DNA from 2 places in the Blautia sp. MSK.18.38 genome. Region 2 is predicted to be linked to the other one. Evidence: predicted binding sites of a transcription regulator. Region 2 holds the regulator's gene; the other holds the start of a gene.
What was found. Region 2 encodes Rex, which represses fermentation and respiration genes when NADH is low (regulators of the CRP and FNR family bind a similar motif). Its sites were predicted from a motif close to ATTGTTAANTANTTAACAAT; they were not measured.

Region 1: NE638_RS01865 (oxidoreductase) is a predicted target of Rex. The motif match lies at 1,944-1,963, and genes of this name have one in related genera.

What each region holds. Positions count from the first base shown of each region.
Region 1 covers NZ_JANFYP010000002.1:88,921-104,579, forward strand. The annotation lists gene NE638_RS01850 (BMC domain-containing protein) at 1-398, opposite strand, end outside; gene NE638_RS01855 (BMC domain-containing protein) at 410-775, opposite strand; gene NE638_RS01860 (NUDIX hydrolase) at 1,117-1,620, opposite strand; gene NE638_RS01865 (oxidoreductase) at 2,006-4,003, shown strand; gene NE638_RS01870 (shikimate dehydrogenase) at 4,226-5,104, shown strand; gene aroD (type I 3-dehydroquinate dehydratase) at 5,142-5,903, shown strand; gene NE638_RS01880 (hypothetical protein) at 6,139-7,521, opposite strand; gene NE638_RS01885 (MFS transporter) at 7,754-8,953, opposite strand; gene aroE (shikimate dehydrogenase) at 8,959-9,840, opposite strand; gene NE638_RS01895 (FAD-dependent oxidoreductase) at 9,985-11,910, opposite strand; gene NE638_RS01900 (sugar phosphate isomerase/epimerase family protein) at 12,024-12,863, opposite strand; gene NE638_RS01905 (LysR family transcriptional regulator) at 13,150-14,058, shown strand; gene NE638_RS01910 (shikimate kinase) at 14,200-14,988, opposite strand; gene NE638_RS01915 (LysR family transcriptional regulator) at 15,315-15,659, opposite strand, start outside.
Region 2 covers NZ_JANFYP010000009.1:41,953-57,611, forward strand. The annotation lists gene NE638_RS07375 (cobalt-precorrin 5A hydrolase) at 1-475, shown strand, start outside; gene cobJ (precorrin-3B C(17)-methyltransferase) at 468-1,199, shown strand; gene cobK (precorrin-6A reductase) at 1,192-3,165, shown strand; gene NE638_RS07390 (cobyrinate a,c-diamide synthase) at 3,166-4,569, shown strand; gene cbiB (adenosylcobinamide-phosphate synthase CbiB) at 4,556-5,533, shown strand; gene cobD (threonine-phosphate decarboxylase CobD) at 5,561-6,613, shown strand; gene NE638_RS07405 (cobyric acid synthase) at 6,598-8,118, shown strand; gene NE638_RS07410 (precorrin-8X methylmutase) at 8,121-8,762, shown strand; gene pdxR (MocR-like pyridoxine biosynthesis transcription factor PdxR) at 8,759-10,075, opposite strand; gene NE638_RS07420 (pyridoxamine kinase) at 10,168-11,034, shown strand; gene abc-f (ribosomal protection-like ABC-F family protein) at 11,065-12,981, opposite strand; gene NE638_RS07430 (redox-sensing transcriptional repressor Rex) at 13,196-13,843, shown strand; gene NE638_RS07435 (NAD(P)H-hydrate dehydratase) at 13,905-15,422, shown strand; gene alr (alanine racemase) at 15,419-15,659, shown strand, end outside.

The sequences.
Region 1 (15,659 bases), on a different contig from region 2:
AATGTCTCATGGAAAAATCGTACCACTTCCTCCACAGCTGTCATCACTTCCGTAAAACCGCCTGTCAGGATCAGCGTCCCACAGAAACGATCCATAAATCCTACTTCCACATGAGCTGCCTTCACTGCAACATCTGCCGCAACCACGATTGCCTCCCAGGGTGTGACACGGACCATGCCGATGGCATCTCCTCTGTGATCTTCACCTTCATGAACACCGATATGTAACGCAAGATTCTCATAAACAGATTTATCACTTGGTGTAAAAACATGTGCAAAGGAAAGCTCCTTTCCAGGTACTCTCACCCGGGTCAGCCGAAGTCTTCTTCCCTTAAGGTTCTCATAATCATCATGAAACAGCCTCTCCAGCAGTTCTTCCTTCGTTATCCGTTCTTCCATGGTACACTTCCTTATCGCTTGGTGATATTGCATACTACATATCCCAGAGTATCACGGAAATAATCCACGATCTCCTCCATTGCAGTCTGCACATCGGAAATCTCTCCTGTTATGATCAGTGTTCCTGTAAAACGGTCTGCAAATCCAAGATACACATTACCGCTCTTCACAGCAATATCGGATGCGATCACAGCAGACTCGGAAGGTGTCATATTCATGATACCAATTGCAGATGATCCATAGTCCACCTGCGGATTCAGTCCAAGCTTCTGATATATGATAGGTGCCGGACCACCCATGATATGGGCAAATGTGATCTCCTTACCGGCTACGGTTTCCTGTACGATTCTGATCTGATCTCTATGTTCATCCGCCATTGATGATTCCTCGCTTTCAAAAATTTCGTATTACAGCATTTTTTTAATTACTGCTATATTCTTCCCGATTGATCTATAGCACTCTCAGAAATTACTGCATCAAGTTCAGCTGTGCAAAACATAATTTGATGCGTCAGATGTTCTCGACGTACGTAATATTCGATAAGCCGGACTCTGTTCATCCGGCTTATAATTTCCCTACGTTAAATTTTACTATCTGAGCCTCTTAATGTCAATACAATTCTTCGAAAATAAGGCAAAAAACAACGTTAATTGAAATATAAATCCACAGAAAACAACATCTATTTCCACATCAGGATAAAAATCATTCAAAAATCTGCTTAAAACTCAAACACCTTCTTAATACTGTCATAATGTAGGAATTTTCCCTCTGCGGCAAACGCCCGGATCTGCTCCAGGGTTGCAAACATATATCCGTCTGTCTCTTCTGTCTGAAGCTTCAGATCCTTATCCTCCACATCCATGACAAAACGGTACACATCCACAAAGTAATTATCTCCTTCCCCCGGATTCTCTCTTTTATATGTAAAAAGGTATCCGCCCTCTGCCTCACTGGCGTCCAGTCCGGTCTCCTCTTTCACCTCACGGAGTACTGCATCACGGGAAGCCTCTCCTGCCTGGGCTGCACCGCCGGAAACCTCCCACCAGCCCGGAGCCCAGGCCTTTGTCATCACACGTTTGGTAATAAGAAAGGTCTTGTCCGGTCTTGCTACCACGCCCAAAACTGTCAGATGATACTCTCCATCCTTTAAACACCAGTCATTGCGCTTCATAGTTCGTCCTGTCGGTTTCTTATCTGCATCGTAAATATCCCAGAATTCCATTTTATCTATCTCCTGTCTTTTTACAGAACGCGGAAATACAGTCTTACATTTGATCCGTTTCAGCCTGCCCGTTTCTCCGTTTTCTGTATCTTTTTTATTTGTTATGATAACACGTTAAAATCATATATGTAAACCCCTGGATCCGATACCATTTTCCAGTTAGCGCTACCGTTCACTCCGTTCTCAGTAACCAGTTATCCTTCTGCATCTGTTTTTTTCACATTATAAACATGCAAGTACCTGCAGCCTGAAAGATGATATGCAAAAATCTATAGATTATTTTTATTATATCGCTCGTATTATGAATTAGTTTTATAGATTATTCTGTTATATAATTAACACAAACAAACGATTCTATTTAAAATAACCAGGGAGGTTTTTTCAGATGAAGAATGATTATCCGCATATTTTTTCCCCATTAACCGTTAAAAATATGACTATCAAGAACCGTATTGTTATGATGCCGATGGGCACCAACTACGGTGAACAGAACGGCGAAATGAGTTTTCTTCATATCAATTATTATGAGCAGCGTGCAAAGGGTGGCACAGGTCTCATCATCGTAGAGAACGCAAGCATCGATTCCCCGCAGGGCTCCAACGGAACCACACAGCTGCGCATCGATCATGATAACTATCTGCCACGTCTTTTCAAATTCTGTGAAAATATCCACAGATATGGAACAAAGATCGCGATCCAGATCAACCATGCAGGTGCTTCTGCAATTTCTTCCAGAATTAACATGCAGCCGGTTTCCGCATCCGATGTTCCATCCAAGGAAGGCGGCGAGATCCCGCGTCCTCTTTCCAAAGATGAGATCCTTCACATCGTAAAAAAATACGGTGAGGCTGCAAAACGTGCACAGACAGCTGGCTTTGACGCGGTAGAGATCCATGCAGGACACTCCTATCTGATCAGTCAGTTCCTCTCCCCGATCACAAACAAGCGTACCGATGAATTCGGTGGATCTGTTGAGAACCGTACCCGTTTCTGCCGTATGGTCATCGATGAGGTAAGAAAACAGGTAGGACCTTTCTTCCCGATCATGCTCCGTCTCAGTGCGGATGAGCTGATGGAGGGCGGAAATACACTGGAGGATACTCTGGAATACCTGGATTATCTTCAGGAAGAGGTTGATATCTTTGATGTTTCCTGCGGACTTAACGGTTCCATCCAGTACCAGATCGATGCAAATTATCTCCCGGACGGATGGCGTTCCTACATGGCAAAGGCCGTAAGAGAAAAATTCAACAAGCCATGTATCTCCATGGGTAATGTCCGTGACCCGAAGGTTGCTGAGCGTATCCTGGCTGACGGTGATGCAGACCTGATCGGTATGGGCCGTGGTCTGATTGCAGACCCTGCATGGGTAAACAAGGTTGCCACAGGTCATGAGTGTGACCTCCGCAAATGTATCTCCTGTAACGTTGGCTGTGCCGGAAACCGTATCGGTGTAAACCGTCCGATCCGCTGTACTGTAAACCCATCTGTTCTTGAGGGCGATGTATATAAGAAAAAACATGTAAATAAAAACTGCAACGTGGTCGTTATCGGCGGCGGTACTGCCGGACTGGAAGCTGCCTGTACAGCCGCAGAGGTTGGATGCAATACCTTCCTTCTGGAAAAAGGCAATGAGCTTGGCGGACTTGCATCTCTGATTTCAAAGATCCCTGCAAAGAACCGTCTTGCTGATTTCCCGCACTATCTCATGCATCGTGCTGAACAGCTTGATAATCTTTACATCTTCAAAAACACAGAAGGAGCACCGGAAAACATCCGCAAGTTCCATCCGAATATCATCGTAAGCTCCACCGGCTCCGCTCCGCTTCTGCCTCCGATTGCAGGACTAAAGGATCGTATTGACAACGAGAACCATAATATTTATTCTATTCTTGGTATGATCAGCCACATTAATGATTTTCCGAAGGATCTGGAAGGCAAAAAGGTTGTTGTTGTAGGCGGCGGTGCTGTAGGTCTTGATGTTGTGGAATTCTTTGCTGACAGAAACGCAGACATCTCTATCGTTGAGATGATGGATCAGATCGGACGTGATCTTGACCCGGTAAGCAAAAATGACACAAAGACCATGATGAAAAAACACAATGTACATCAGCTTACAAAAACTGCTCTCCTTGAGGTTAAGGATTCTTCCTTCCTTGTCAGGGGCGACGGTGAGCCTTATGAGCTTCCATTTGAGTACGGCTTCGTATGTCTCGGAATGAGAGCTCAGGGACAGCTTTACCAGAACCTCACAGAGGAATTTTCTTCTGAGGATGTTGAGATCATGAACATCGGCGACAGCCAGAGAGCAAGACGAATCATTGACGGTACCCAGGAAGGACGCAATATCCTTACCATTCTTGAGCAGAAGGGATACCTTTAATATTTTTCCGCTATACCCTTTCCGGGAACATTTCAATCCTTCTACCGGAAAGTGTATATAGATCTGTTACAGTTCACTCGGTGATCCGTAACATAGATTTTCCACGTCTTCCTCCCCCGCAGCCGTCCGGAGAATGTCCGCAACTTCTTCAGATCTATGTGGTGGGAGGTTTAAAAAAGACAAATCTTCATCCAGATTTTACCAATGAGAGGAGTTATTACCATGTCAGAAAGAATTACAGGACATACCGAACTGATTGGTCTTATGGCATATCCGATCCGCCACTCCAGCTCTCCTGCCATGCAGAATGAAGCTTTTGCAAAGCTTGGCTATGATTATGCATATCTTGCATTTGAGGTTGGTGCAGACGAGATCGAGGATGCTGTAAAAGCAATCCGTACTCTGAAAATGAGAGGTTCCAACGTTTCCATGCCGAACAAAACTCTGGTAGGCCAGTACCTTGACGAGCTTTCACCGGCAGCAGAAATGTGCGGCGCTGTAAACACCATCGTTAATGATCATGGTCATCTTACAGGCCATATCACAGACGGTATCGGATTTATGGCAGCACTGAAAGACAATAACATCAACGCCATCGGAAAGAAAATGACCATCGTAGGTGCAGGTGGTGCCGCAACTGCTATCGAGATCCAGGCAGCACTTGACGGTGTAGGCGAGATCGTGATCTTCAACCGCAAAGATGAATTCTGGGGCCGTGCAGTATCTACGGTAGAAAAGATCAACACCAGAACTTCAAGCCATGCTATTCTCTATGATCTGGCAGATCTTGACCAGCTGAAAAAAGAAATGGCTGACAGTTATATTTTCGTAAATGCGACAGGTGTTGGAATGAAACCACTGGAAGGTCAGTCCGTTGTTCCGGACAAGTCTTACTTCCGCCCGGAGCTTATCGTTGTTGACGTGCCTTACTCCCCTCTTGAAACTGCTATGCGTTCTATGGCAAAGGAAGTTGGCTGCAAGACAATGAACGGCCTTGGCATGATGCTTTTCCAGGGCTCCGCTGCATTTGAACTGTGGACCGGCGAACCGATGCCGATCGAACATATGAAAGAGATTCTTAACATCAGATACGACGACTAAACTGCTATCTGTTCCTGTCGTATCAGAAAGGACCATTATGAAAACAGTTCAGGTAAGAAATATCACACTCGGAGAGGGAAGACCGAAGATCTGTGTCCCGATCGTGGGACAGACAAAGGATGATATCCTCCTTGAGGCAGAGACCTTCGCAAGGATCCCCGTAGACGTTGTGGAATGGCGTGTTGACTGGTTTGAGGACGTTTTTGACACAGACAAGGTTCTGGATGTGGCAAAAGATCTCCAGACCGTTTTAAAGGACACTCCGATCCTCTTCACCTTCCGTACTGCAAAAGAAGGCGGAGAAAAAGCGATCTCCAACGAAGCTTACAAAGCACTCAACATGGCTGTCGCAAAAAGCGGCTATGTAGATCTCATTGATGTAGAAGCCTTCACAGGTGAGGAGATCGTAAAAAGCATGATCCAGGAAGCACACAGCTATGGCGTAAAGGTCATCGCTTCCAACCATGATTTTGACGCAACTCCTGAGAAGGATGAGATCGTGCGCCGTCTTCGCATGATGCAGGACTATGGCGCAGATATCCCGAAAATGGCTGTTATGCCAAGAAACAAACAGGACGTGCTTACACTCTTAAGTGCCACGCTGGAAATGTCCGAGCAGTTCGCCGACCGCCCGATCATTACCATGTCCATGGCAGGTACCGGTGTTGTCAGCCGTCTCGCCGGCGAAACCTTCGGTTCCGCCCTTACCTTCGGTGCAGCTACCAAAGCTTCCGCACCGGGACAGATCAATGTCAACGAGCTTGCACAGGTTCTTGACATTATCCACAAAAGCCTGTGATCCTGTAACCTCCCATAAAAAGGATCTACGGTAGATTTTTGTAACAGAACGCGAATTATAAACCAGTTTTTAAACCCAATTGATGTAACAAATTTTTGCAATTTTAATCCCATAATAGCAAATCTATTAAAATAATAATTAAAAACAACAAATCTCATGACAAAAAGAAGAAGTGTGCTGACCCATCCAGCACACTTCTTCTTTTTCTTTTTTTATATCTTTGTTATTCCTCTGATCAATTTTTATCCTCGATGGCATTCTCCTCTTTCTTTCTGGGGTCCCAGTTTGAAAGGAAGATATTCAGGCCGAAGCCTACAGCCAGGGCCCATGCGGATGCCCATGCAGTTCCCTGAGTTGCAAGCACCGCTGCCATAACACCTGCGATCATCTTGTCACGGTCTGTTCTGCAGTAATCCATACCGATCCTTGCACAGACAAAGGCCTGAAACATCAGAGTAATGGAGGAACCGACTCCGAAGATCGGACGGAAGAAGCTTACAACCGGAATGATCAGCACACTTAAAAACGTTGCAATACGGAAGGATGCCATACCGCCGATCAGAGACTTCATAGCTTTCTTTCCCTCCTTGTAACGGATGGAAACAGATACTGTCATTCCAACCCATAACGGACCGGAAAGCGGCGGGAACGGGGCAATGACGGAAAGGATCAGGTTCCTGATGCCGCTGACCAGGTTGGAACGGCTGGAATTGAAATCAATGTACTCATCATCTCTGGACTGGCGTGCCTCTGTAACCAGTGTCTCTGTGGTAACAAAATCACCAAATGCGATAACATAGCATACAAGTGCCAGAGGAAGCGCTTTGACAAACATGGAGACCGGCGGGATTCCCACACCAAAGATACTTACCTGTGAGATGATCTCTTTGAACTGCGGGATCTTGATAAAGGTTCCCAGCTCCAAACCAGGCGCATCCAGTTCTCCTACAAGAAGACCTACCACCATGGCGATCAGATACGGGAAAAGGTTTCCATACCTGGCAACAAGATCCAGGAATTTGTTGTTCTTTCTCTTCTCCTGATATTTATCTGAAAAGCTGATCAGGATCAGAAGGCCTACACCGGCAACGATCGCCAGCGGATACTTATGCATGTTGCCGCCCTCTCCCAGCTGTCCTGCCATAACCGTCACCGGCGCAGCAAGAAGGATACCACCCTTAACAGAATTTGGTACTGCATGGACAAATTTATCCGCAAGCTTGGTGATGCCCATAAATATGAACACGAGACCAACCAGCATCTGCAGGGCGATCATTGCCTGGATACGTTCTTTTCCCATAGGGAAGCCTTCCAGGAATACGATCGTCAGCGGAAGGGTCGGTGTGATCCATCCCGGTACAACCGGATCACCAAGTAAGCTGTGTAGCATATACAGCATGGTCTCTATGATCACACAGCTCCATGCCAGCTCATAAGGCAATCCCAGATATTGTTCCAGATAAGGAACCGCCGCCAGTGCCGTAACCCCGAGGATCAGGCCCTGGATAAACTCTACGGACTCAATTTTATAGTGAATAAACGGAAAACGAATCTGAAATGGCCCAAACGGAATGTAGGGCAGTTCGTGTTCTCTTCGCTGTCTTGCTGCACGTGCCATAACGATTCTCCTTTGTCGTTTTTTTTGATAATACATATATAGTATCTTTTATTTTATAAGTTTGTTAATTAACAAACATTTTCAAAAACGGTAAAGTCCAATCCGGGAATCGTTCCCGAATTGGAACTTTGTTTTGCACAGATTCAGTCATCTTTGTCTGTATCCATACAATGATTCACTTTTTTTACTGTAGTCAAACGGATATTCACCCCAAGGGATTTCCTTGATTCAGTCAAGCCTCTTTTCCACGGTTCATCTTAACGAACAGTGCAAGAAGGATTCCTATGAATGTCACTGCCATATTGAGAAGCAGGATCATTCTCGGAGCACTGGTTCCGGCAGTCTTTGTAATGTAGCCGGCCAATGTCAGAATGGTGTAGTTCGCAACGCTGGATGCGATCATGACCATGGATGTTGCAGTTCCCTTGTTTTCCGGGAAGAACTCCGCAGTTGTGGAAACAGCCAGCTGAAGCACACCGCCTGCGCCTGCAAAACCGATCACAAATCCACCGATAAGACAGATTGTCGGATTCTGGATAAAGTAGCAAAGTCCCAGCATGATGAAAGAGATCAGCGGATAAATGATCAGGATATTGATCTCCTTCAGTCCTTTTTTGATAAATACAGAGGAACACAGGATTGCTGCAAAGGTTCCTACTGCATAGAATGACTGGATCTTGGAAGGATCACTTAAGTTATAAAGCTTTCCGAGCTCCTGGTTACAGTTCAGCCACAGCATGAATGTAGAAGAGCTTGTAAATCCGATGAGGATTGCTGCAAGAGCTGCAGGAGTGATCTTTAATTTTGCTTTTTCTTTCTTTACTGTACCTGCTGTATTTCTCTCCGGGAATGGCAGGAACAGGATCAGGATTCCATCGATAAAGATCGCAGCACCTGCAACAATAAAGATGGTTCTGTAGGACATATTCGCCGCTACTACAAATCCGATGAGGAATGGAAGCAGAAACTGGCTGATACACATGGAGAATTTTGTAAACAGGTTCGCTACAGAAGGATTGTTTACATAAATCTCCATACATGTTGGGCTTACGCAGGTGTCCAGGAAGGAGTTTGCGATACCGCCTACAATGGCAAAGGCGTAGGCAACTCCCATAGACGGAGCAAATGCGATTCCCATAAAGTATGCTGCATAACAGATCACGCCGATGATTCCGCTTAATCTGCGTCCGAATTTGTCGGACAGGGGACCGGAAAACGGAAGAGAGATCAGTCTTCCAAGTCCAAGTGCGGCAATTACAGATACTACCATGCTGACATCCATAGTTCCATCACTTAAAGCCTTTGCTCCCCAGTGAGCAGCAAGCTCCGGCTTGTACTGACCCATGATGGAAGCTCCGATTCCATGGATGAAATATGTAAAATACAGCGCGATAGAAGTAATCACTAAATTTTTCTTACCTGTCTGGCTCATTTTTCTTATTTCCCTTCGTTCTCAGCCTGAAATTTCTGGTACTCATCTGTCGGCATCTCAAGACCTGTGTAAAGCTTGTAAGATGCTGCACCCTGCCACAGAAGCATTCCTTTTCCGCCTACCGCAAGCTTCACGCCTGCTTCTTTTGCTTCTTTTACCATCTTTGTCTCGGCCGGATTGTATACGCAGTCAGCAACAACAAGCTCCTTATGGAACATGGATTTATCAACCAGTGTGATGTCATCATGTGGTTTCATTCCTGCAAGTGTTCCGTTCGCGAGGATATCTGCGTTTGCGATCTCTTCTCTCAGTTTGTCCTGGTCGTCAAGGCAATATACGCTTACTTTGCAGTCCGGTACTTCTTTTGCAAGCTTCTCAGCAGTTCCTTTTGCTCTGTCAAGGAATGGATCGTCAGGATTGAAGATCGCGATGGATGCAGCTCCGTCAAGGGCACACTGTACAGTAAGGGCTGTAGCTGCACCGCCTGCTCCGAGGACTACCATCTTTTTACCCTTTACATCAACACCGTGCTCTTTCAGATTGCGGACAAATCCGATACCGTCTGTGATATGTCCAACAAGTTTTCCATCCTCATTTACGATGGTGTTTACAGCGCCGATGATCTTTGCTGCCGGTGAAAGCTCGTCTACACACTGAGCTACTTTGTTCTTGCAAGGCATGGTTACATTGCAGCCTCTCATTTTGAACAGACGCATTGCATCAAGAGCTGCCGGAACCTGATCCTCTTTGATATCAAATGCCATGTAAGCATAATCCAGGTTATGGTACTGGAAGCTGAAGTTGTACATAGCCGGGGATCCGGAATGTCCTACAGGGCTTCCGATCAGTGCAAGTAAACCAGTTGTTCCTTTAATTCTCTGTTCCATTTCTTTTTACCTCCTGCATTTTCCCCTGACAGACACCGGATTATTTTTCTCCGATGTCTGTCGGGCCATCTTTTTAATCTTTATACTGTCCGGTTTATCGGATAGTTATTTTCTTTTGTATCAATACGATCAGCGACTGGCAGATCAGATCCTGGAAGCTACCTCATAAGCCTCTTTTGTTGCATCCAGTGCACGTCTTGCACGGATAGCATCTCCGATCACATGTGTCTCAGGTACAAGGTCTTTGATCTTCTCTTCCAGAGGATTGTAGTTGCGGAATCCCATGGAAAGGATCACAGAATCATATCCTCTTGACTCGTGACGTACTCCGTCAGCGGTCTCATATTCTACACCGTCTTCATAGAATTTGCATACCTTTGCTCCGGTGATCTCCTTGATTCCGTAGTCCTCGAAATCCTTCATCAGATATACTCTGTGCTCGTGGATCACGTCTGCACCTACGGTATCACGGAACTCGATAACAGTTACATCATGCTCCTGCTCGCCTAAAAATGCAGCTGTCTCGCATCCAACCATTCCACCGCCGACAACGAGAACCTTTTTGCCTGCTGCTCTCTTGCCATCCAGAAGGTCAGAGCCGTGGATGATAGCCGGATTGTCGATTCCCTCGATCGGAAGGATCAGAGTCTTGGAACCGGTGGCAATGATCACGCTGTCCGGCTTCTCTTCTTTGATAAGCTCCGGAGTTACCTCACAGTTCATCACGATCTTAACGCCATCCTTCTGACAGCGATGGATGTAGCTGCGGATCATGTTTGTGATGTCACCTTTTCCCGGCGGATATGCAGCAAGTCTCATGTTTCCGCCGAGAACATCTCCTGCCTCATAAAGCGTTACCTCATGTCCTCTCTCTTTTGCGATAAATGCAGCGGAAAGTCCTGCAACACCGCCACCGATAACCATAACCTTCTTCGGCTCCTCCGCTTTCTCAAGCGGCTCTGCCTCATGACCCAGGAACGGGTTTGTCAGACAGCATACCGGATTTCCTGCATACATGTTTGCAACACAGCCCTGAAGACAGGCGATACAAGGAGTCATATCCTCAAGACGCTCTTCCTGTGCTTTCTTCGGCATAGCCGGATCTGCAAGGCTCTGACGTCCGAATGCTACAAGGTCTGCTCTTCCTTCTTTTACCATCAGTTCTGCGAACTGTGGCTCTGTATAACGTCCAACTGTGATCACCGGGATATTTACCGCACGTTTGATTTCCTCAACCTCTGCTGCAGAGAATCCACCGTGGATAACAGTCGGTGCCCACATAAACTCATCCTTGATATGAACGGCACGGGATACATGGAGTCCGTCCAGTCCGCAGCTTTCCAGATATGCTGCGATTGCTGCACTGTCGTGGACATCAAGTCCTCCCGGAACCTCATCTGCACAGTTGATTCTTGCAAGAACTGCAATTTTTCCCTGTGTTGCTTTTTTAACTTCCTCGATGATCAGACGGGAGAAACGCATACGGTTCTCAAAACATCCGCCAAACTCATCCACTCTCTTGTTTGTTCTCGGAGAAAGGAAGGTACTTACCAGATAACCGTGTGCCATATGGATCTCAACAGCATCTGCTCCTGCTTCCATTGCTCTTCTTGCTGCCTCACCGTAGCCTTTGATCAGCTCATAAACTTCCTCAGTTGTAAGCTGCTTCGGAATATCACGGCCGCACACTGACGGGATACTGGTTGCTGCTGTGATCGGTGCTCCTGCGTTCTTTGCATTTCCTTCCGGACCTGCGTTCTGAAGCTGGATGGACACCTTTGCTCCTTCTGCATGACATCCGTCGATAACCTTGCGGAAGCTCTCGATCGTAGAGTCGTCATAAAGACATGGTTTACGCGGGCCGCCCTTTGCGCCCTTGTGAACTACAGTAGCCTCGATGGTGATCAGACCAAATCCACCTTTTGCTCTTTCTCTGTAATATGCAGCGGACTGCTCACTCATTGTTCCGTCTGTGTTTGCAAAGTTATTTCCCATTGGCGGAACAACAAAACGATTCTTTACTGTCATAGGACCGATCTCGATCGGCTGAAACATCGCATTGAATTTCATATGCGTTCTCCTTTCCTTTGAAACAATCTTTTTGTTTCTTTCATGGTAACGCCCTGTCACCGGTATGACGTCGGAAACAGGGGCCCGTCTGAAATATTCGTTTCTTATATTAATTACAGTACTTCCGGCCAAGCCTCTTCCAGTACCTTCTTTGTGTTCTCATATGTATGTTTTGCAGCATACTCGATACCCTTTTCAAGGTTTGCATCGCTGATAACCTCTACGCCGATGGCATTTGGTCTGATGCCTTTTTCTTTGATCATTTTTACGAACGGTACTGTTGTTCCGATTCCTGTTCCAGGAGCAAGACGGTCATGCATGGACTCATCTCTTAAGATCGTTGTTGCATATGGTCTTTCCCATACATCGTTGATCTGGATGGATACGATCTTGTCTGCCGGGATTCCCTCAAGTACGGAAAGCTCGATCGGCTGGTTTGCTCTTACCCAGTGCCATGTATCAAGGATCAGTTTCGCATTCTCGCAGTCAGCAGCTTTTACAACAGCCCAGCCCTTTTTCACATCTGGGATTCCGCTGTATGGCATTGGCTCAACACCGATGATGTATTTGCCTGCTCTGTGGCAAAGCTCACGAAGCTTCTGTGCTGTGTACTCTACGGAATAGTTCTCCATCAGTCCGCAATTGATCTGTTTTACGTTAAATAATTCACACATATGGAAGCAGAGCTGTTCTTTGTATTTCTGCTCATAGGAACGATGCTCCTCTGCCCACTGCACGATGTACTCAACCTCTGTTACCTTCATGTCATATTTATCCAGGATCGCCAGGATATCCTCGTCGAAAAGTCCCTCATTCAGGGCATCTACGTAGGTTTCTGCTCTCAGGCCGATTCCCTCATAGCCAGCCTCTTTGGCAGCTTTTACACGGTCCTCAAATTTGCACTGATCTCCCAGTGTCCAGGAACTGATTGTGATTGGAAATTCTTTTGACATGATAATTCCTCCTGAAAATTTTAATAATTTTATTTGTTTTTTTTAAATTATTTTGTATCTTTTTTCTATAAGCATTATATAACTTTGTTAAATACAAAACAAATTGATTGTACCAGGAGAATCCATAGATTTTATCAATATATCATGTTATACTATATAAAACATATTCAGCCGTATTGCCGCCGTCACTGCATACGGCCCGGCAAATCTCTTATGTCTGTCAGACTTACCGGGGATCTGTTCGAAGTAAAACATTCAGATAAACTTACGAAAGGAGTATTGAAAAATGAATCTGTATCATCTTCGCTATTTCGTGACACTGGCTCATCTGGAACATTATACAAAAGCTGCGGATGTTCTGGCCATCACACAGCCCAGCCTAAGTCACGCGATCTCTTCTCTGGAGGAAGAGCTTGGAGTGAAATTATTTGAAAAAAACGGACGGAATGTTTCTCTCACCAAATATGGCAAGTCTTTTCTGGAGGATGTGGAACAAACCCTGAACCGGCTGGATTCCTCCGTAAACGGTCTCCAGCTTGCAGGAAAGGGAGAAGGACAGATCGATGTGGCTTTTCTCAGAACTCTGGGTGTTGACTTTATGCCAAAGATCATCCGCAGCTTTCTTAATGCCAATAAGGGAAAACAGATCCATTTCAATCTGTTCTGTGATAAGGTTCTTACCGGCGATATCCTCACCGGACTGAAAGAGAAGAAATACGATATCGGCTTCTGTTCCAAATTTGACGACGAACCACTGATCGAATTTATTCCGGTTGCCAAGCAGGATCTGGTCGTCATCGTTCCGCCGGAACATCCTCTTGCTGAGAAATCCGAGATCCATCTGGAGGAAACGCTTCCATACAAGCAGATCATCTTCAAGAAGAGAAGCGGTCTCCGCCAGATCATTGACCAGTTATTTAAGAGCATCGGTCAGTACCCGGATGTGGCTTTTGAGATCGATGAGGATCAGGTTGCCGCAGGGTTTGTTGCCAATGATTTCGGCATCTGCATTGCACCGGATATCCCGATCCTTCACTCTCTGAACCTTAAGATCCTGCCCCTTGTCTCTCCAAGCTGGCAGCGGAATTTCTACATGGCCATGCTGAAGGATGTATACCATCCGCCGGTCGTGGAAGCCTTTAAAAAATTTGTGATCGAGGAAACCTCGAGGGAGATTTTTTATAAGACCAATTAAACGATCTGTTCATCTGCAAATATATGGTCCGGATCTTTTATATCATAAAGGACAGCTGTCCGATCTCCGTTCTGTTTCTGTACGGTTTATCGGACAGCTGTCCCTTTTATATGTAAAACTATTCTGTTTTATGATCAGCAGTTATTTATTTGCCTCTGCCTCACGAAGTCTGTGGATCAGCTCCTCGCAGATCTCAAGCTCACTCTTTCCGTCTGTCTCAACAACTATATCTGCTGCTGCCTCATATTTCGCGCGACGTTTTTCCAACAGATCAGCGATAAATGAAACATTTTTGTTGTTCTCAAGTAAAGGACGGTCATGATTATCCTTTACACGTTCCAGAATCGTTTCCGGCTTTGCAGTCAGAAGTACAACACGGCCATTTTTTTTCATCTCGGTAACATTGCGCTCCCGCATCGGAACACCACCGCCACAGGATACTACAACATTAGATCTGGACTGCATCTCGATCAGAAGATTTGTCTCGAGCTCACGGAAATACTCTTCACCGTAAGTCTCAAAGATATCGGAAATGCTCATTCCCTGTCTCTCCACGATACACTGATCCATCTCCACAACATCCATGGCAAGAACATTCTTCAGATAGTCGGAGATCGTAGATTTACCAGCTCCCATAAATCCGATCAGGAAGATATTATAATTGAAAAGATTTCTGGACTGGATTCTTTTACTGTTCTGTGTGATGCTTGCAAAAACATCATTGACCTCTTTCTTATGACGTCTGCCTTCCATTCTGGCTTCCAGCCATCCTTTCTGCTTCGCCTCCTGTTCCGGCTGAAGTACCGGAAGATCGTTAGCTTCCTTGTATACCATGATGTCCTCTACGATCCTGTTTCTCATAAGGAGTGCGTCCAGGATGATCTCATCGCACTGTCCAAGGCTTTCTCTTAATACTTCTAACTGGTTCATAATATCTCCTTTACTTCGTTCATTTTATTACGGATTTCCGTCATCACTTTATCACTTTAAATCAAGTATCTGTCCTTATTATACCAACTGGTCATTTTTATCTCAACCCAAATTTTCATTGAATTTACGCATGTGATCTATAGATTATTTTTATAATTTTTAGGCACGGCAAAGATATCTGACGCAAGACTTCACGCTATGATGGACTGAATTGTTTGCAGTAATTTATGGAATTGCTATAGTATTCACGCCAGGATCTGTGTCAAAAAAATCTCCGCCCTATTACAGAAGCAGAGATTTTTTACAGAAATTTTATCACCAAGATTCTACTGTATCACTTCATAGATCCGGTAATGCTTGTATATATAATCCCGGAACTGCTCCACAAGCGCACTTGGATACCGGTTTTTCATCATTCCCATGTATATGTAACGACGGCAGTGCAGATTCTCAATATTTAAGATTTTCACAGGAAGTGTATGGATCACCGGTACATCCGGCACAATGCCTACACCAAATTCCTCCGCCACCATACCTGCCAGTGCACCATCCTCTTCTACCTCAAAGGCCGTCTCCGGTGAAAGTCCTTCCTTTTCGAAAAGCTCCCGGATCACAAAATACAGTCCGCTTGCAGGGGTAAAGGTCACCTGCGGATACTGCCCCAGCTCTTT
Region 2 (15,659 bases):
CGGTGAGGCACCGGAAACAGGTATTGCGGTGACGATCCACAGAGGTTGCCTGCCCTTTAAAAATACAGTCCATGTGGTGCCGCCCTCTGCAGTTCTGGGAATGGGCTGCCGCAGGGGAAAGGATGCAGCCTCCATCCGGAAGGCGGCAGAGGAATGTCTGAGAGAATCGGATGTTTACAGAGAAGCACTGAGAGCCATTGCCAGTATCGATCTGAAGAAGGAAGAGGTGGGACTTCTTTCTCTGGCAGAAGCCTGGCAGCTTCCGTTTCTGACCTTTACAGAGGAAGAGCTGAAGGCAGTGCAGGGTGAATTTACCCCGTCACAATTTGTAAAAAAGATAACAGGTGTAGAGAATGTCTGTGAGAGAAGCGCGGTTCTGGGTTGCGGACAGGGTACACTGATCAGAAAAAAAACAGGCCGGGACGGTGTGACCACCGCCCTTGCAGCCGGAAATCGGAGGATACGTTTTGAGTAAGATTTATGTTGTAGGAATTGGCCCGGGTGCGTATGACCAGATGACTGGAAGAGCGATCCGTGCATTAAATGAAAGTGATGTGATCATCGGTTACACGGTGTATGTGGATCTTGTAAAGGAGTATTTTGCAGGCAAAGAGTTCATGACCACACCGATGAAAAAAGAGGTAGACCGCTGTGTACTTGCTTTTGACGAGGCAAAAAAAGGAAAAACCGTTTCCATGATCTGCAGTGGTGACGCCGGTGTCTATGGCATGGCAGGTCTGATGTATGAGGTGGGAGAAAACTATCCGGATGTGGAGCTGACCATTATCCCGGGTGTGACAGCAGCCACAGGCGGCGCCGCAGTGCTGGGTGCACCGCTGATCCATGACTTCTGCCTGATCAGCTTAAGTGATCTTCTGACTCCGTGGGAGAAGATCGAGGCAAGGCTTCTGGCAGCAGCACAGGCGGATTTTGTGGTATGCCTTTACAATCCGTCCAGCAGAAAACGTAAGGATTATCTTCAGAAGGCTTGTGATCTGATGATGAAATACAAGTCCCCGGATACTGTCTGCGGCACGGTTGCCCAGATCGCACGTGACGGCGAGACTGCACAGGTTATGACACTGAAGGAACTCCGTGATACAGAAGTGGATATGTTTACTACCGTATTTGTGGGAAATTCACAGACTAAGAATGTAAACGGCAAGATGGTAACACCAAGGGGATATAAGAATGTATAAAGCCATTGTTTTTGCAGGGACCACCGAGGGCTATGCGCTCTGTGAGTTCCTTGCGGAAAATCATGTTCCGGTCTATGCCTGTGCAGCTACGGAATATGGCGGCTCCCTTCTGAAGGAAAATGAATTTCTCCATGTCAGCGCCGGAAGGCTGAAAACCGAAGATATGGAGGAGCTTTTCCGAAGGGAAGCGCCGGAGATCGTTCTGGACGCCACTCATCCCTATGCAGCAGAGGTGACAAAAAATATCCGGACTGCCTGTGAGAACGGAAGCATCCGCTATCAGCGTGTCCTTCGCCCGGAGGGGGAGAAGAACAGGGAAGCCATCTATGTGGAAAGCACGGAGAAGGCGGCAGAACTTCTTTCCGGTACAGAGGGGAACATTTTTCTTACCACAGGAAGCAAGGAGCTGTCTAAATTTACAGTGATCCCGGATTACCAGGAGAGGCTTTTTGCCCGGGTGCTGTCCATCCCTTCCGTGATCAGCTCCTGCGCGGAGCTGGGGATCGAGGGAAAGCATCTCATCGGTATGCAGGGGCCATTTTCCACAGAGATCAATGAAGCCATGCTTCGACAGTTTCAGTGCAGCTATCTGGTCACCAAGGATACCGGTCTGGCAGGTGGATTCCCGGAAAAGATGGAGGCTTGTCAGCGCTGCGGCGTCACACCTGTGATCATCGGAAGACCATTGCAGGAGGAGGGGCTGTCCCTGCCGGAAGCAAGGGTATTTCTGGCAAAGCTGTTCGGCCTTACCCTGTCACAGAGGATTTCTCTTGTAGGCATCGGCATGGGTGCGGAAAAAACCCTGACTTTGGAAGGAAAGAAGGCCTTTGATGAGGCGGAGCTTCTGATCGGTGCAAAGCGTATGACAGATGCCGTACAGATGCCGGGGCAGATGGTTCTCCATGAGTACCGCAGTGATAAGATCGTGGAGTATATCAAGACACATCCACAGTACCGTACCGTTGCCATTGCCCTTTCCGGCGATGTGGGCTTCTACAGCGGCGCAAGGAAGCTGATCGATCTTCTGGATGGTGATGTCCAGGTGATCTGCGGGATTTCTTCCGTTGTCTATTTTATGGCGAAGATCGGTCTTTCCTGGGATGATGCCAGAATCGTCAGCGCTCATGGAAGAGACTGCAATCTGATTGCCCTGATTCGGCATAACCCCAAGGTTTTTTCCATTCTGGGAACAGAGGATGGGGTGGCTCGCCTGGCTTCTCGTCTGGTTGCGTATGGAATGGGTGATGTGACCCTTTATGTGGGTGAAAATCTTTCCTACGAAAATGAAAAAATCTTTCATGCCAGTGCAGCAGATCTTACAGAATACCGGGGCGATGCGTTAAGCGTGGTAACTGCGTGCAATGAAAAGGCAGTACCTTTGCCCGCAGTTCACGGGATCTGTGATGAGGAATTTCTCCGTGGGAAGGCGCCTATGACAAAGGAAGAGGTGCGTACGGTTTCTCTGTCCAAGCTTCGGCTTCAGGAGGATTCTGTCTGCTATGATGTGGGAGCGGGTACAGGCTCGGTTTCTGTTGAGATGGCGCTTCGTGCCTGGAAGGGGCAGGTCTATGCCATCGAGAAAAAGGAGGATGCCCTTGCTCTTCTGAAGGAGAACAGGCGGAAATTTGCCACAGACAATCTGGAGATCGTGCCGGGTACTGCACCGGAAGCAATGGTGGAACTGCCTGTTCCGACACATGCCTTTATCGGCGGGTCTTCCGGAAATATGAATGAGATCATCCGGCTTCTTCTGGACAAAAATCCAAAAGTACGGATCGTGATCAACTGCATCACCCTGGAGACGGTGACGGAAGCCATGAATGCCATACGAGATTTCAGCCTGACGGATGTGGATATCGTACAGCTGTCTGCGGCAAGATCAAAATCTATCGGAAGGTATCATATGATGATGGGTGAGAATCCGATCTATATCATTTCCTGCAGCGGAAGATGGGAGGAGATTTAGGTGAAGATCCCGAGAATACTTCTTGCGGCAGGTGCCAGCGGAAGCGGAAAAACCCTGATCACCTGCGGGCTGCTTCAGGCGCTGGTGAACCGTGGCCTTAAGGTGGCTTCTTTTAAATGCGGCCCGGATTACATAGATCCTATGTTCCACAGCCGTGTGATCGGTACAAGATCCCGAAACCTGGATACGTTTTTTACAGATGGAGACAGAACCCGGTATCTTCTGGCAAAGAACGCATCGGACTGTGAGATCGCAGTGATGGAGGGAGTCATGGGGTATTATGATGGTGTAGGAGGGATCACCTCCAGAGCCAGCGCCTATGATCTGGCCTCCACCACAGATACACCGGCGATCCTGATCGTAAACAGCCGTGGCATGAGTGTTTCCCTGGCTGCCTATGTAAAGGGCTTTCTGGAATACAAAAAGGACAGTCATATCTGTGGCGTGATCTTTAATCAGATGTCTCCCATGCTGTATCCCAGGATGAAGAAGCTTCTGGAAGAGGAGCTTTCCGTAAAGGTGCTGGGATATGTTCCGAAGGTGGAGGACTGTGTGATCGAAAGCCGTCATCTGGGGTTGGTGCTTCCGGAGGAGATCCCGGAGCTGAAAAGCCGTCTGCAGAAGCTTTCCGAGGTACTGGAGAAAACCCTGGATATCGATGGGATCCTGGAGCTTGCAGGGGAAGCACCGGAGCTTGCGGCACCGGAGACGGAAATGCTGATACAGAAGGATACTGCCTTCGGATACCGTACAGAGGAAAAGGTGCGGATCGGTGTGGCGGATGATGAAGCCTTCTGCTTTTTCTATGCGGATAATTTAAATCTTCTGGAGCAGATGGGAGCGGAGCTGGTACGTTTTTCACCCATTCATGACAGAGAGCTTCCGGAGAATCTGGACGGGCTTCTTTTAAGCGGCGGTTACCCGGAATTAAACGGGGAGGCGCTGGAAGAAAATCAGGAAATGTGCACCCGGATCCGGGAAGTTATCCTGGATGGAATGCCTTGTCTGGCAGAATGTGGCGGATTCATGTATCTTCATCAGGAGATGGAGGATATGGAAGGAAAGCAGCGCAGAGTCTGCGGGGTGATCCCTGGAAGGGCTTACCGGACACCGAAGCTGAACCGGTTCGGCTATATCACCCTTACGGAAAAACAGGATACCGGACTTGGTGAGATCCCGGCTCATGAATTCCATTACTTTGACTCCACAGATTGCGGAGAGGATTTTCATGCGGCAAAGCCGGCATCTAAAAGAGGATGGGATTGTATCCATGACCGAGGCAGGCTGATGGCAGGATTTCCGCATCTTTATTATTACGGAAATCCCAGGGTTCCGGCACGCTTTCTGAAGAACGCACTGGAATATAAGAAAGAACGGAGGCAGAAAAAAGATGCTGAAATATAGTCTTCCTGCACTGGTCATAGGATTTGTGCTGGATCTTCTGATCGGAGATCCCAGATGGCTTTATCATCCGATCTGTGTCATCGGCAATCTGATCGCAGTGCTGGAAAAGGTGATCCGGAAGATTTTTCCGAAAAATCACGGCGGTGAGCTGACAGGAGGCTTTCTGATCGTAGTGCTTGTCGGTCTGTTCAGCGGCGGGGTGCCGCTTCTGGTGCTTTATTATCTTTACCGGTATCTGCCGGTGACCGGATTTGTGCTGGAGGTTTTCTGGTGCTATCAGCTTCTTGCCACCCGTTCCCTGAAAGATGAGAGTATGAAGGTTTATGACCGGCTGAAAAACGGAACTCTGGACGAGGCACGCTATGCGGTGTCCATGATCGTAGGCCGTGATACCAGAGAGCTTACGGAAACCGGCGTGACAAAGGCTGCTGTGGAAACCGTTGCGGAAAATGCATCCGACGGCGTGATCGCCCCCATGCTTTATATGGCTATCGGCGGGGTGCCGCTGATGTTTTTGTATAAGGGTATCAATACCATGGATTCCATGCTTGGATATAAAAATGACAAATATCTTTATTTCGGCCGTATTGCGGCAAAGCTGGATGATGTGGCCAATTATATCCCTGCCAGGATCTCCGGATGGCTGATGGTGGCAGGAACTGTTTTTACAGGAATGGATACAAAAAACGCGGCAAAGATCTACAAACGTGACCGGAGAAATCATGCAAGCCCCAACTCTGCTCAGACAGAGGCTGCCATGGCCGGAGCGCTGGATGTACAGCTTGCGGGAAATGCATATTATTTCGGGAAATTATATGAAAAACCCACGATCGGGGATCCGATCCGCCCGGTGGAGCCGGAGGATATCAAAAGAGCTAACCGGCTGATGTACGCGGCATCCATACTGGGGGTGGTTGTATTTGGACTGCTCAGTGCGGGGATCCGGTTCGGGTTATTAAGGTAACAATAAATACAGACAGGAGAATGACCAATGACAAAACACATACATGGAGGAGACGTATATAAACATAAAGACTGCCTGGATTTTTCGGCAAATCTGAATCCTTTGGGAACACCGGAAAGTGTGAAGCAGGCCATTATCCACAGTCTGGATCATATTGCACAGTATCCCCAGGTGGGATGCGGCGTTCTCAGGGAAAGGATCGCAGAATCGGAAGGGGTAAAAGCGGAAGAGGTAATATGTGGTAACGGAGCAGCAGAAGTGATCTTTACGCTCTGTCATGCAGTAAAGCCAAAGCGGGCTCTGATCCCGGCGCCTACTTTTGCGGAATACGGACAGGCTCTGGCCAGCACTGGCTGTGAGCTGGAATATTACATGCTGACGGAAAATGACGGTTTTGTGCTCAGTGAAGCATATCTGGATATCCTCCATAAGGGACTGGATATGGCTTTCTTATGTAACCCCAACAATCCTACCGGCATGCTGATTCCCCACAGGCTTCTGAAAAGGATCCTGGAAAAATGCAGAAAGCTGGATATCCTGCTGGTGGTAGATGAGTGTTTCCTTGATTTTGTAAAGGAACCGGAAGAGTATTCTCTGAAGCGTTCTCTTTCCGGGTTCAATAATCTTTTTATCCTGAAGGCATTTACAAAAAGATATGCCATGGCCGGTGTGCGGCTGGGCTATGGCCTCTGTTCTGACAGAAAGCTGCTGGAAAGGATGGAGCTCTGCGTTCAGCCATGGAATGTTTCCACCATGGCCCAGGCAGCCGGGCTCCAGGCACTTACAGAGACGGAATATGTAGAGGAGGGAAGACAGCTTGTTTTTCGGGAGGCACAGTGGCTGAAGGATGAGCTGGCCCGCATTGGGTATAAAGTATTTCCGTCGGAAGCAAATTATATTTTCTTTAAAGGACCGGAGGAGCTCTTTGACTTCTGTCTGCGCAAGCGGATCCTGATCCGTGACTGCAGCAATTATCCGGGTCTTACAAAGGGGTATTACCGGATCGCGGTAAAGCGCCATGAAGAAAATGTAAAACTGATCGAAGTACTTGAGGGAGGTATATTATGGCAAAAGCAATAATGGTACAGGGAACCATGTCCAATGCCGGAAAAAGCCTGCTGGCTGCGGGACTTTGCAGGATCTTTAAGCAGGATGGATATCGTGTGGCTCCTTTTAAATCACAAAATATGGCACTGAATTCCTTTATCACAGAGGATGGTCTTGAGATGGGACGGGCCCAGGTCATGCAGGCAGAGGCAGCCGGGATCCGGCCGTCTGTCCTGATGAATCCGATCCTTCTGAAGCCTACCAATGATGTAGGCTCCCAGGTGATCGTAAACGGAGAGGTTCTTGGAACCATGAGTGCTAGGGATTATTTCAAATATAAGAAGACCCTGGTCCCGGATGTGATGAAGGCGTACAACGCTCTTGCAGCAGATAACGATATCATTGTCATCGAAGGTGCGGGAAGTCCTGCCGAGATCAATCTCAAGGATGAGGATATTGTAAATATGGGTATGGCAAAGATGGCCAAGGCACCGGTCCTTCTTGTGGGAGATATTGACCGTGGAGGTGTTTTTGCCCAGCTGATCGGTACGGTGGAGCTTCTGGAGGACGATGAGAAGGCTATGGTAAAGGGGCTGATCATCAACAAATTTCGCGGAGATAAGACTATTTTGGACCCTGGTGTTGTCATGCTTGAGGAAAGAAGCGGGATCCCGGTGGTGGGTGTGGCGCCTTATCTGGATATCCAGGTGGAGGATGAGGACAGCCTGACGGAGCGTTTTGACCGGAAGCAGGAAGCCGGTGTCATTGATATCGCAGTGGTCCGTACACCAAGGATTTCCAACTTTACGGATTTTAATCCTTTTGAGAGCATTCCCGGAGTTTCTCTCCGCTATGTAAAACACCCGAGAGATCTTCACTCTCCGGATATGATCATCCTTCCTGGAACCAAGAACACCATGGGTGATCTGATCTGGATGCGGGAAAGCGGAATGGAGGCAGCGGTTCTCAAGGAAGCCTCCAGAGGCAAGCTGATCTTTGGTGTCTGCGGCGGCTATCAGATGCTGGGCGAGACCTTAAGCGACCCTCATGGAGTTGAAAATGGCGGTTCCATGAAAGGAATGGGACTTCTTCCCATGGAAACGGTATTTGCCGAAAAGAAAACCAGGACCAGGGTGCAGGGGCATTTCGGTCAGCTGTCCGGTGTGTTTGCTCCTCTTTCCGGTGCGGAGATCGAGGGCTATGAGATCCATATGGGCGAAAGCATCCTGAAGGACAATGCAGGAACAGCCACGAAGATCACAGACAGCGTCAGCGGTAAGAAAAAAGAAGAGGGTGCTTTTGCAGGAAATGTGTGCGGAACCTATATCCATGGCGTTTTCGATAAGGAAGCATCTGCAGAGGCGATCATTCGCGTGATCGGTGAGAAAAAAGGTATTGATGTGGAAAATATGACAGGCGTGGATTTTGCGGCATTTAAGGAACAGCAGTATGATATCCTGGCTGCAGAGTTGCGGAAGCATCTGGATATGAAAAAAATCTATGAGATACTGGAAAACGGGATTACGGAGGAAGAATAGAAATGAAAGTTGAGCTTGAAAATGTAAAACCCATGGAGATCGAAAAAAGAAGCTTTGAGATCATCACAGAAGAGCTGGGGGATACTCCCCTGATCCCGGGAACAGAGCTGATCGTAAAACGCTGCATCCACACAAGCGCAGATTTTGATTATGCAAAAAATCTCTGCTTCTCGGAGGGGGCAGTGGAGATAGCCATGGACGCCATTCGCAACGGTGCCTGTATCGTCACAGATACCCAGATGGCAAAGGCCGGGATCAACAAGCGTGCACTTGCCCGCTACGGCGGTGAGGCTTATTGCTTCATGTCCGATGAGGATGTGGCTGCCCTTGCAAAAAAGAACGGGACTACCAGAGCCACAGCCAGCATGGACAAGGCAGCAGAGATGGATAAAAAGCTGATCTTTGCCATTGGAAACGCACCTACCGCACTGGTACGTCTTTATGAGCTTATTGAGAACGGAAAGCTTTCTCCTGAGCTGATCATTGGTGTGCCGGTAGGCTTTGTGAATGTTGTGCAGTCCAAGGAGCTAATCATGCACGCAGATGTGCCTTATATTGTGGCAAAAGGACGCAAGGGTGGAAGCAATATTGCTGCGTGCATTGTAAATGCCCTGCTCTACATGATCGATAACCGGAGAGATTAGGAGCCGGTAACCTCCTTCAGAAGCTGACAGGCAGGCAGAAAATCCTTGGATGGAATGGAGGAGCAGGAGAGGACCAGGGTGACCTCGGCTCCGTTTTCTCTGAGAACCTCCAGTCCCAGACCACGGTTCCGGGCTCTGTCTGTCAGTTCACTGCCTGTGAGAGAACAGGGAAGAGTAAGGGCAAGGCTGGTTCCTGCGGTTCCTGTTTGAATCTGGCAGTCCTGGCCGAAGGTTTCCCGGACAGCCTGGGAAAGAGCCTTCAGCTTCTGGGAATAAAGGCGGCGGAGCTTTCTAGTCTGGGAAGCCAGATGCCCGTCGCGGATAAACTGGCAGAGCGCGATCTGTTCTGCCTTGGAAGCAGTCTGATTATAAAAGGCTGCTTTTTTTGTATATTTTTCCCGGAGAGAGCGTGGCAGTACCATGAAGCTGACACGGATGGAGGGCAGCAGCAGCCTGGAAAAGGAACCGATATAGACAACGTTTTCACCACCTGCAAGACCGAAAAGTGAAGGTGTCGGCTTCTGGAAATAAACAAATTCGTTTTCGAAATCATCCTCAATGATCAGATGGTCATTGATCTCCGCATGACGGATCAGCTCCAGGCGTCGTTTTACCGGCATGATCTCGCCCCATTTCGTCATGTGAGCAGGAGAAACATAGATCACATCGCAGCTTTTGTCCCGGTAATGGACATCAAAGCCGTAATCCTGAAAGATGGTGCTGCATGTGGTGAAGGACGGTGTGGGGAACGAAACGGTTTTCCGTTCATGGATTAGAGGACAGAGGATCTGGAGAAGGGGCTGGAGACCGGCTCCTACTACAATGTCATCCGGGGAGCAGATCACATTTCTGCGTTCCCGGATATAGTCTGCGAGAACCTCCCGGAAATCGCTTTCGCCCTGGGGTTCGCCATAAGAAAGCATACGTTCGCCCTGGCGGAGGGCGCTTTTGATGTAACGCTGCCACAGATCAAAACGGAAGCTTTCCCGGTCAACACCGGAAGAGGCAAAATCATAAAGGCAGGGCGTGATATCCTTATCCTGTTTTTCGGGGGGAAGCAGATGCTGCTTGGAAGCAATGCTGGTGACATAATAGCCGCTTTGTGCCCTGGCGATGATATAGCCGTCTGCTGCCAGCAGAAGATAGGCATTTTCGATGGTGGTACGGCTCAGCTTCAGCTCCTGGGCGCATTTGCGGAGGGAGGGCATTTTGCTTCCGGGAAGGAGACGGCCTTCCAGGATCAGCTTCCGGTAATAGTGATAAACCTCCAGATAAAGGTGTTCTTTTTTGTGTTCTGCAGATATATTTAACATAAGTATGATGATTTCCTTCCAAAAATGATTGCGTAAACCTGACAGTTCATTCTATAATATTACAGAAAAAAACTCAAGACTGGAGAATTACCATGAAAAAAATAGCAGTGATCAATGATCTTTCCGGGCTGGGGAAATGTTCACTGACAGCAGCGATCCCGGTGATCTCGGTGATGGGAGTCCAGGCGTGTCCACTTCCCACCGCTGTTTTAAGCAACCAGACCGGTTATGAAAGTTATTTCTGTGAGGATTTCACAGAGCATATGGAACCATATATGGAGCAGTGGAAAAAAAGAGGATTTTTCCCGGATGGGATCTATACAGGATTTCTTTCTGACGATAAGCAGGCAGACAGGATCCTGAAATTTATGGATGCGTTTGCAGGGAAGGATACTCTGATCCTTACAGATCCGGTGATGGGGGATGACGGCGCGGTTTATCCGATCTATACAGAAGAGCTTCGCAGCCGGTTCTGCGAACTGACACGTCGTTCCTATGTGATCACACCGAACCTTACGGAAGCCCTCCTTCTTCTCTACGGAAAAGAAAAAATGGAGGAGATCTGGAAGGAACTGCAAAAGGCATCAGAGGCCCGGCGGATGGAAGAGATCCGGGAGATCGGGTGCGGACTTGCCCGGAAATTTTCACTTCCTGCCGTTGTGATCACCGGAGTGGATCACAGGGAGGAGGGGCAGCCTCTGAAAATGGGAAATCTTGTCCTGGAAAACGGAAACAGCTCCTGGGTATTTGCAGAGAAATCTGGCGGAAGCTATTCCGGGACAGGAGATCTTTTTGCATCCGTGCTCAGTGCAGGGCTGGTAAAAAGATATTCCATGAAAACCTGTGCAGAGCTGGCCGTGGACTTTATCTCGGCATCGATCCGGGATGCGGTGGAGGAAGGAACAGACCGTAACGATGGTGTATGCTTTGAACAGCATCTCGGCATGCTGCTTCCATAAAAACATGAGGGGATAAAAAAGAGCTGACCGTCAGGCCAGCTCTTCCCATTTTTCATAAAGCTCTTCCAGTTCTTCAGCGATGGCTGCTTTTTCGCGGCTCAGCTTTGTACATTCCGCTACATTGGTGCAGACATCCGGAAGGACCATGGTTTCGTCGATCTCGCTGTCTCTTGTTTCCAGCTCTTCGATACGGGCTTCGACTTTTTTCAGCTCGGCTTCCCGTTTTCGTTTCTTTGCCTGTTCTTCCTTCATCTGCTGCCAGGAAAGCTTGTTCTCGGAAACCGATTTTTCTTCGGCAGGTGCCTCCGGAGAAGTGCTTCCCGGTGCATAGGTACTGGTCAGCTCCTCCTTCTTTTCCAGATAGTAATCATAATCACCGATGTAATTTACCACTGCCTGGTTTGTCAGTTCCATGATCCTGGTCGCAGTCTGATTGATAAAGTAACGGTCATGGGATACATAAAGGACTGTACCGGTGTAGCTGACCAGTGCTTCCTCCAGGATCTCCTTGGAGGCAATATCCAGATGATTGGTAGGCTCGTCAAGGATCAGGAAGTTGGCTTCGGAAAGCATCAGTTTTGCAAGGGAAACACGGCCTCTTTCTCCACCGGAAAGTGCGGAGATCTCCTTGAAAACATCATCTCCGGTAAAGAGAAATGCGGCAAGCATATTTCGGATCTCGGTCTCTGTGAGAGTCGGATAAGTATCGGAGATCTCCTGGAAAATCGTCTTGTCCATATGCAGAACATGATGTTCCTGATCGTAATAACCGATCTGCACCTTGGAACCAAGGGAAAATTTGCCGGCATCTGCCTCAATAAGACCGTTGATGATCTTCAGCATGGTGGTCTTTCCGGTTCCGTTGTTTCCGATCAGTGCCACACGCTCGCCGCGTTTGATATCAAAGGAGATATCGGAGAACAGGGTCTGTCCCGGAAAAGCCTTGGAAAGCGCTTCCACGTGGAGCACATCGTTTCCGCTTAACACCCGTGGTTCCAGCGAGATACGCATCCGGTCCTGGAGCTCAAGAGGCTTTTCGATCCTCTGTACACGGTCCAGCATTTTTTCACGGCTTTCCGCACGCTTGATGGATTTTTCACGGTTAAAGGATTTCAGCTTGGCGATAACGGCTTCCTGATGCTTGATATCCCGCTGCTGATTTAAGTATGCCTTGTACTGTGCGTCACGAAGTTGAGCCTTCTTGAGAGCATAGGCAGAGTAGTTGCCGCTGTATACGCGGGTCTGTCCGGCTTCGATCTCAATGACCTTGGTGACTACCTTATCCAGAAAATAACGGTCATGGGAGACGATAAAAACAGCTCCCGGATAATTCAGAAGATAAGTTTCCAGCCAGGAGATGCTTTCCATATCCAGGTGATTGGTTGGCTCATCCAGAAGCAGGATATCCGGCTTGGAAAGAAGCATCTTGCCCAGCGCCACGCGGGTTTTCTGACCGCCGGAAAGAGTTTCGATCTGCTTGTCATAATCTTCCTCCGTGAAGCCGAGACCCTTTAAGACACCGGTCAGCTCACTTTTGTAAGCGTATCCGTTCTCCAGCTCAAACTGATGGGTCAGGCGGGTATAGGTTTCCATCAGACGGTTCAGCTCATCACCGGTCACCGTGTTCATTTCCTGTTCCATATTGCGGATACGGCGTTCCATATCGATGATGTGCTGCTTGGTGGTAAGAAGCTCCTCGTAGATGGTATGATGTCCGTGGATATCCTGGTACTGGGCAAGATAGCCGATATTTTTATCCCGGGCAAGCACCACGGTACCGGAATCAGCAGAAAGCTCCTGCATGATGATACGCAGCAGTGTGGTCTTTCCTGCACCATTGCATCCGATCAGAGCAGCCTTTTCACGGTCTTCAATGTGAAAGGATGCATCATTTAAAATTACTTTTTCGCCAAAGGCCTTGCATATATTCTGACATGATAAAATCATAAAAACTGTCCTCCTGTATAAAGAATCACCCCTGTTTATGTCTGAACAGGGAAAAATCCTCCACCTATTATAACGGAAACTGCCGGGATTTCAAAGAAAAAATCAATTATTAGAAAAATTATAAAGAAATTTGTACAGAATAGACAACTTTAATTGACAGGAAAATGTCAATTCGTTATAATTAACCTAGTGTAAGGTAAGGAGGAAAACTATCGTGGAGACAAAACAAATCTCGAAAGCGGTGATTAAGCGTCTGCCACGCTATTACCGCTACTTAGGAGAGCTGATGGAAGATAATGTAGAACGTATTTCTTCCAATGAATTAAGTAAAAAGATGCATACCACAGCTTCTCAGATCCGTCAGGATCTTAATAATTTTGGCGGTTTTGGGCAGCAGGGGTATGGCTATAATGTACACTATCTTTATACAGAGATCGGTAAGATCCTGGGACTGGATACCGTTCATCCGATGATCATCCTGGGTGCCGGTAATCTGGGACAGGCACTTGCCAATTATGTGGATTTTGAGAAGCGCGGGTTCAGGCTGGTTGGTATCTTTGACGTAAATCCTGTGCTTGAGGGCATCGCAGTCCGTGGACTTGAGATCCAGATGCTCAGTGAGCTTCCGTTTTTCCTGAGAGAGAATAACGTGGAGATCGCGATCCTGACACTTCCCAAGAATAAAGCCAAGGAAATGGCAGATATCCTGGTGGAGAACGGGATCAAGGCAATCTGGAATTTTGCACATCTCGATCTTGAGACACCGGATGATGTGATCGTAGAGAACGTTCATCTTTCCGAGAGTCTGATGACACTGTCTTATAATCTCAGCAAATACAGGCAGGAACATGTGGATAAGTAAGAATTGTTAAGCTGCCGGAAACGGCAGCTTTCTCTATGACAGAGGGGAGGCAGAAGACAGAATGAAGAAGCTTGTTACCTGCAAAGAAATGAAGGATCTGGACTCCACAACGATCCGTGAGATCGGAGTTCCCTCCGAGGTTCTGATGGAGCGGGCGGCACTGAAGGTGGTAGAGGAAACAGAAAAGTATCTCCAGAAGGACGAAAGGATCCTGGTAGTCTGCGGAAGCGGAAATAATGGCGGTGACGGTATCGCTGTTGCCAGATTGTTCCATCTGAAGGGAATCCGGGTAGAGTTTTATATGGTCGGAAACAAAGATAAAATGACCAGAGAGACAGCTCTTCAGTATAAGATCGCTTCCGGTTATCGTGTCCCGGAGGTGAATAACCCGCAGTGGAGTGAATATACTACTATAGTAGATGCCGTGTTTGGGGTAGGCCTGACGCGTCCGATCGAGGGGCATTATGCTGATATCATCCATGAGATGAACAGTGCGAGGGCCAAAAAGATTGCAGTTGACATCCCGTCAGGAGTGAACGGAGATACTGGCCTGGAAATGGGAATTGCCTTCAGCGCCGATCTGACTGTCACATTTGCCTACCGGAAAAGAGGTCTTTGCTTTTATCCGGGAAGACTGTATGCAGGAAGGATCGTTACCGCCGATATCGGGATCTATGAGCAGGAAGCTGTGACTGCATCTGCCGCCTGTCTGGAAAATAAAGATCTGAAGCTGTTTCCGGAACGTGATCCCGGCGGAAACAAGGGTACCTTCGGAAAAGTGCTCTTTGTGACCGGAAGTGAGGGAATGTGTGGAGCCGCTTATTTAAGCGCCAGTGCAGCACTTCGTGCCGGTGCGGGAATGGTAAAGATCCAGACTGTGGAAGCCAACAGGATCCCACTGCAGATACTCCTTCCGGAGGCTATGGTCTGCAGCCGCTTTGATCAGGAATCCAATGAACAGCTTCTATCCTGGTGTGATGTGATCGTGATCGGACCGGGACTTGGAACATCAGTGGCCAGCCGTGAGAGAGAACAGTGGTTTCTCACGGCGGCTGCCCGGGAGAAAAAGCCGCTGATCCTGGATGCGGACGGCCTGAACCTTCTGGCTGCACATCCACAGTGGTACCAGTATCTGGGAGAGCATGTAGTCCTGACACCGCATATCGGAGAAATGAGCCGGCTCAGTGGCAGAACGATCCAGGAGATCCAGCATGAGATCGCAGATACTGCACTGAAATGTGCTGCGGAAACAGGCTCTGTGTGCGTATTGAAGGATGCATGTACGGTGATCGCAGATGAAAAAGGCCAGATGTATCTGAATCTTTCCGGTAATTCCGGAATGGCAACTGCAGGAAGCGGAGATGTGCTTTCCGGGATCCTGGCAGCAGTGTTATGTATGTATCTGAAAACGGAGGAACAGCCTCCCATGGTTTTAAAGGCCGCGTTAGGTGTTTATCTTCACGGACTTTGCGGTGATCTTGCAGCCGCTGAAAAAGGAATGCGCAGTATGCTGGCAGGAGATATCATAGAATATCTGCCCAAGGCATTAGCTATAGGTGAAGAGGAGTCGGGATTATGAAAAAATACGAGAGAGTAAAAGCACTGGTATCACTGGATGCCATTGCCCACAATTTTGAGGAAATGCATAAAAATGTCAAAGAAGGGACAAAGATCATCGCTGTGATCAAGGCGGACGGTTATGGTCATGGTGCCAGAGCTATTGCCCGTCTGATCCAGGACTATGACTATATCTGGGGATTTGCAACAGCTACTGCAGAGGAGGCACTGGAGCTTCGGCATGCAGGGATCATCAAGC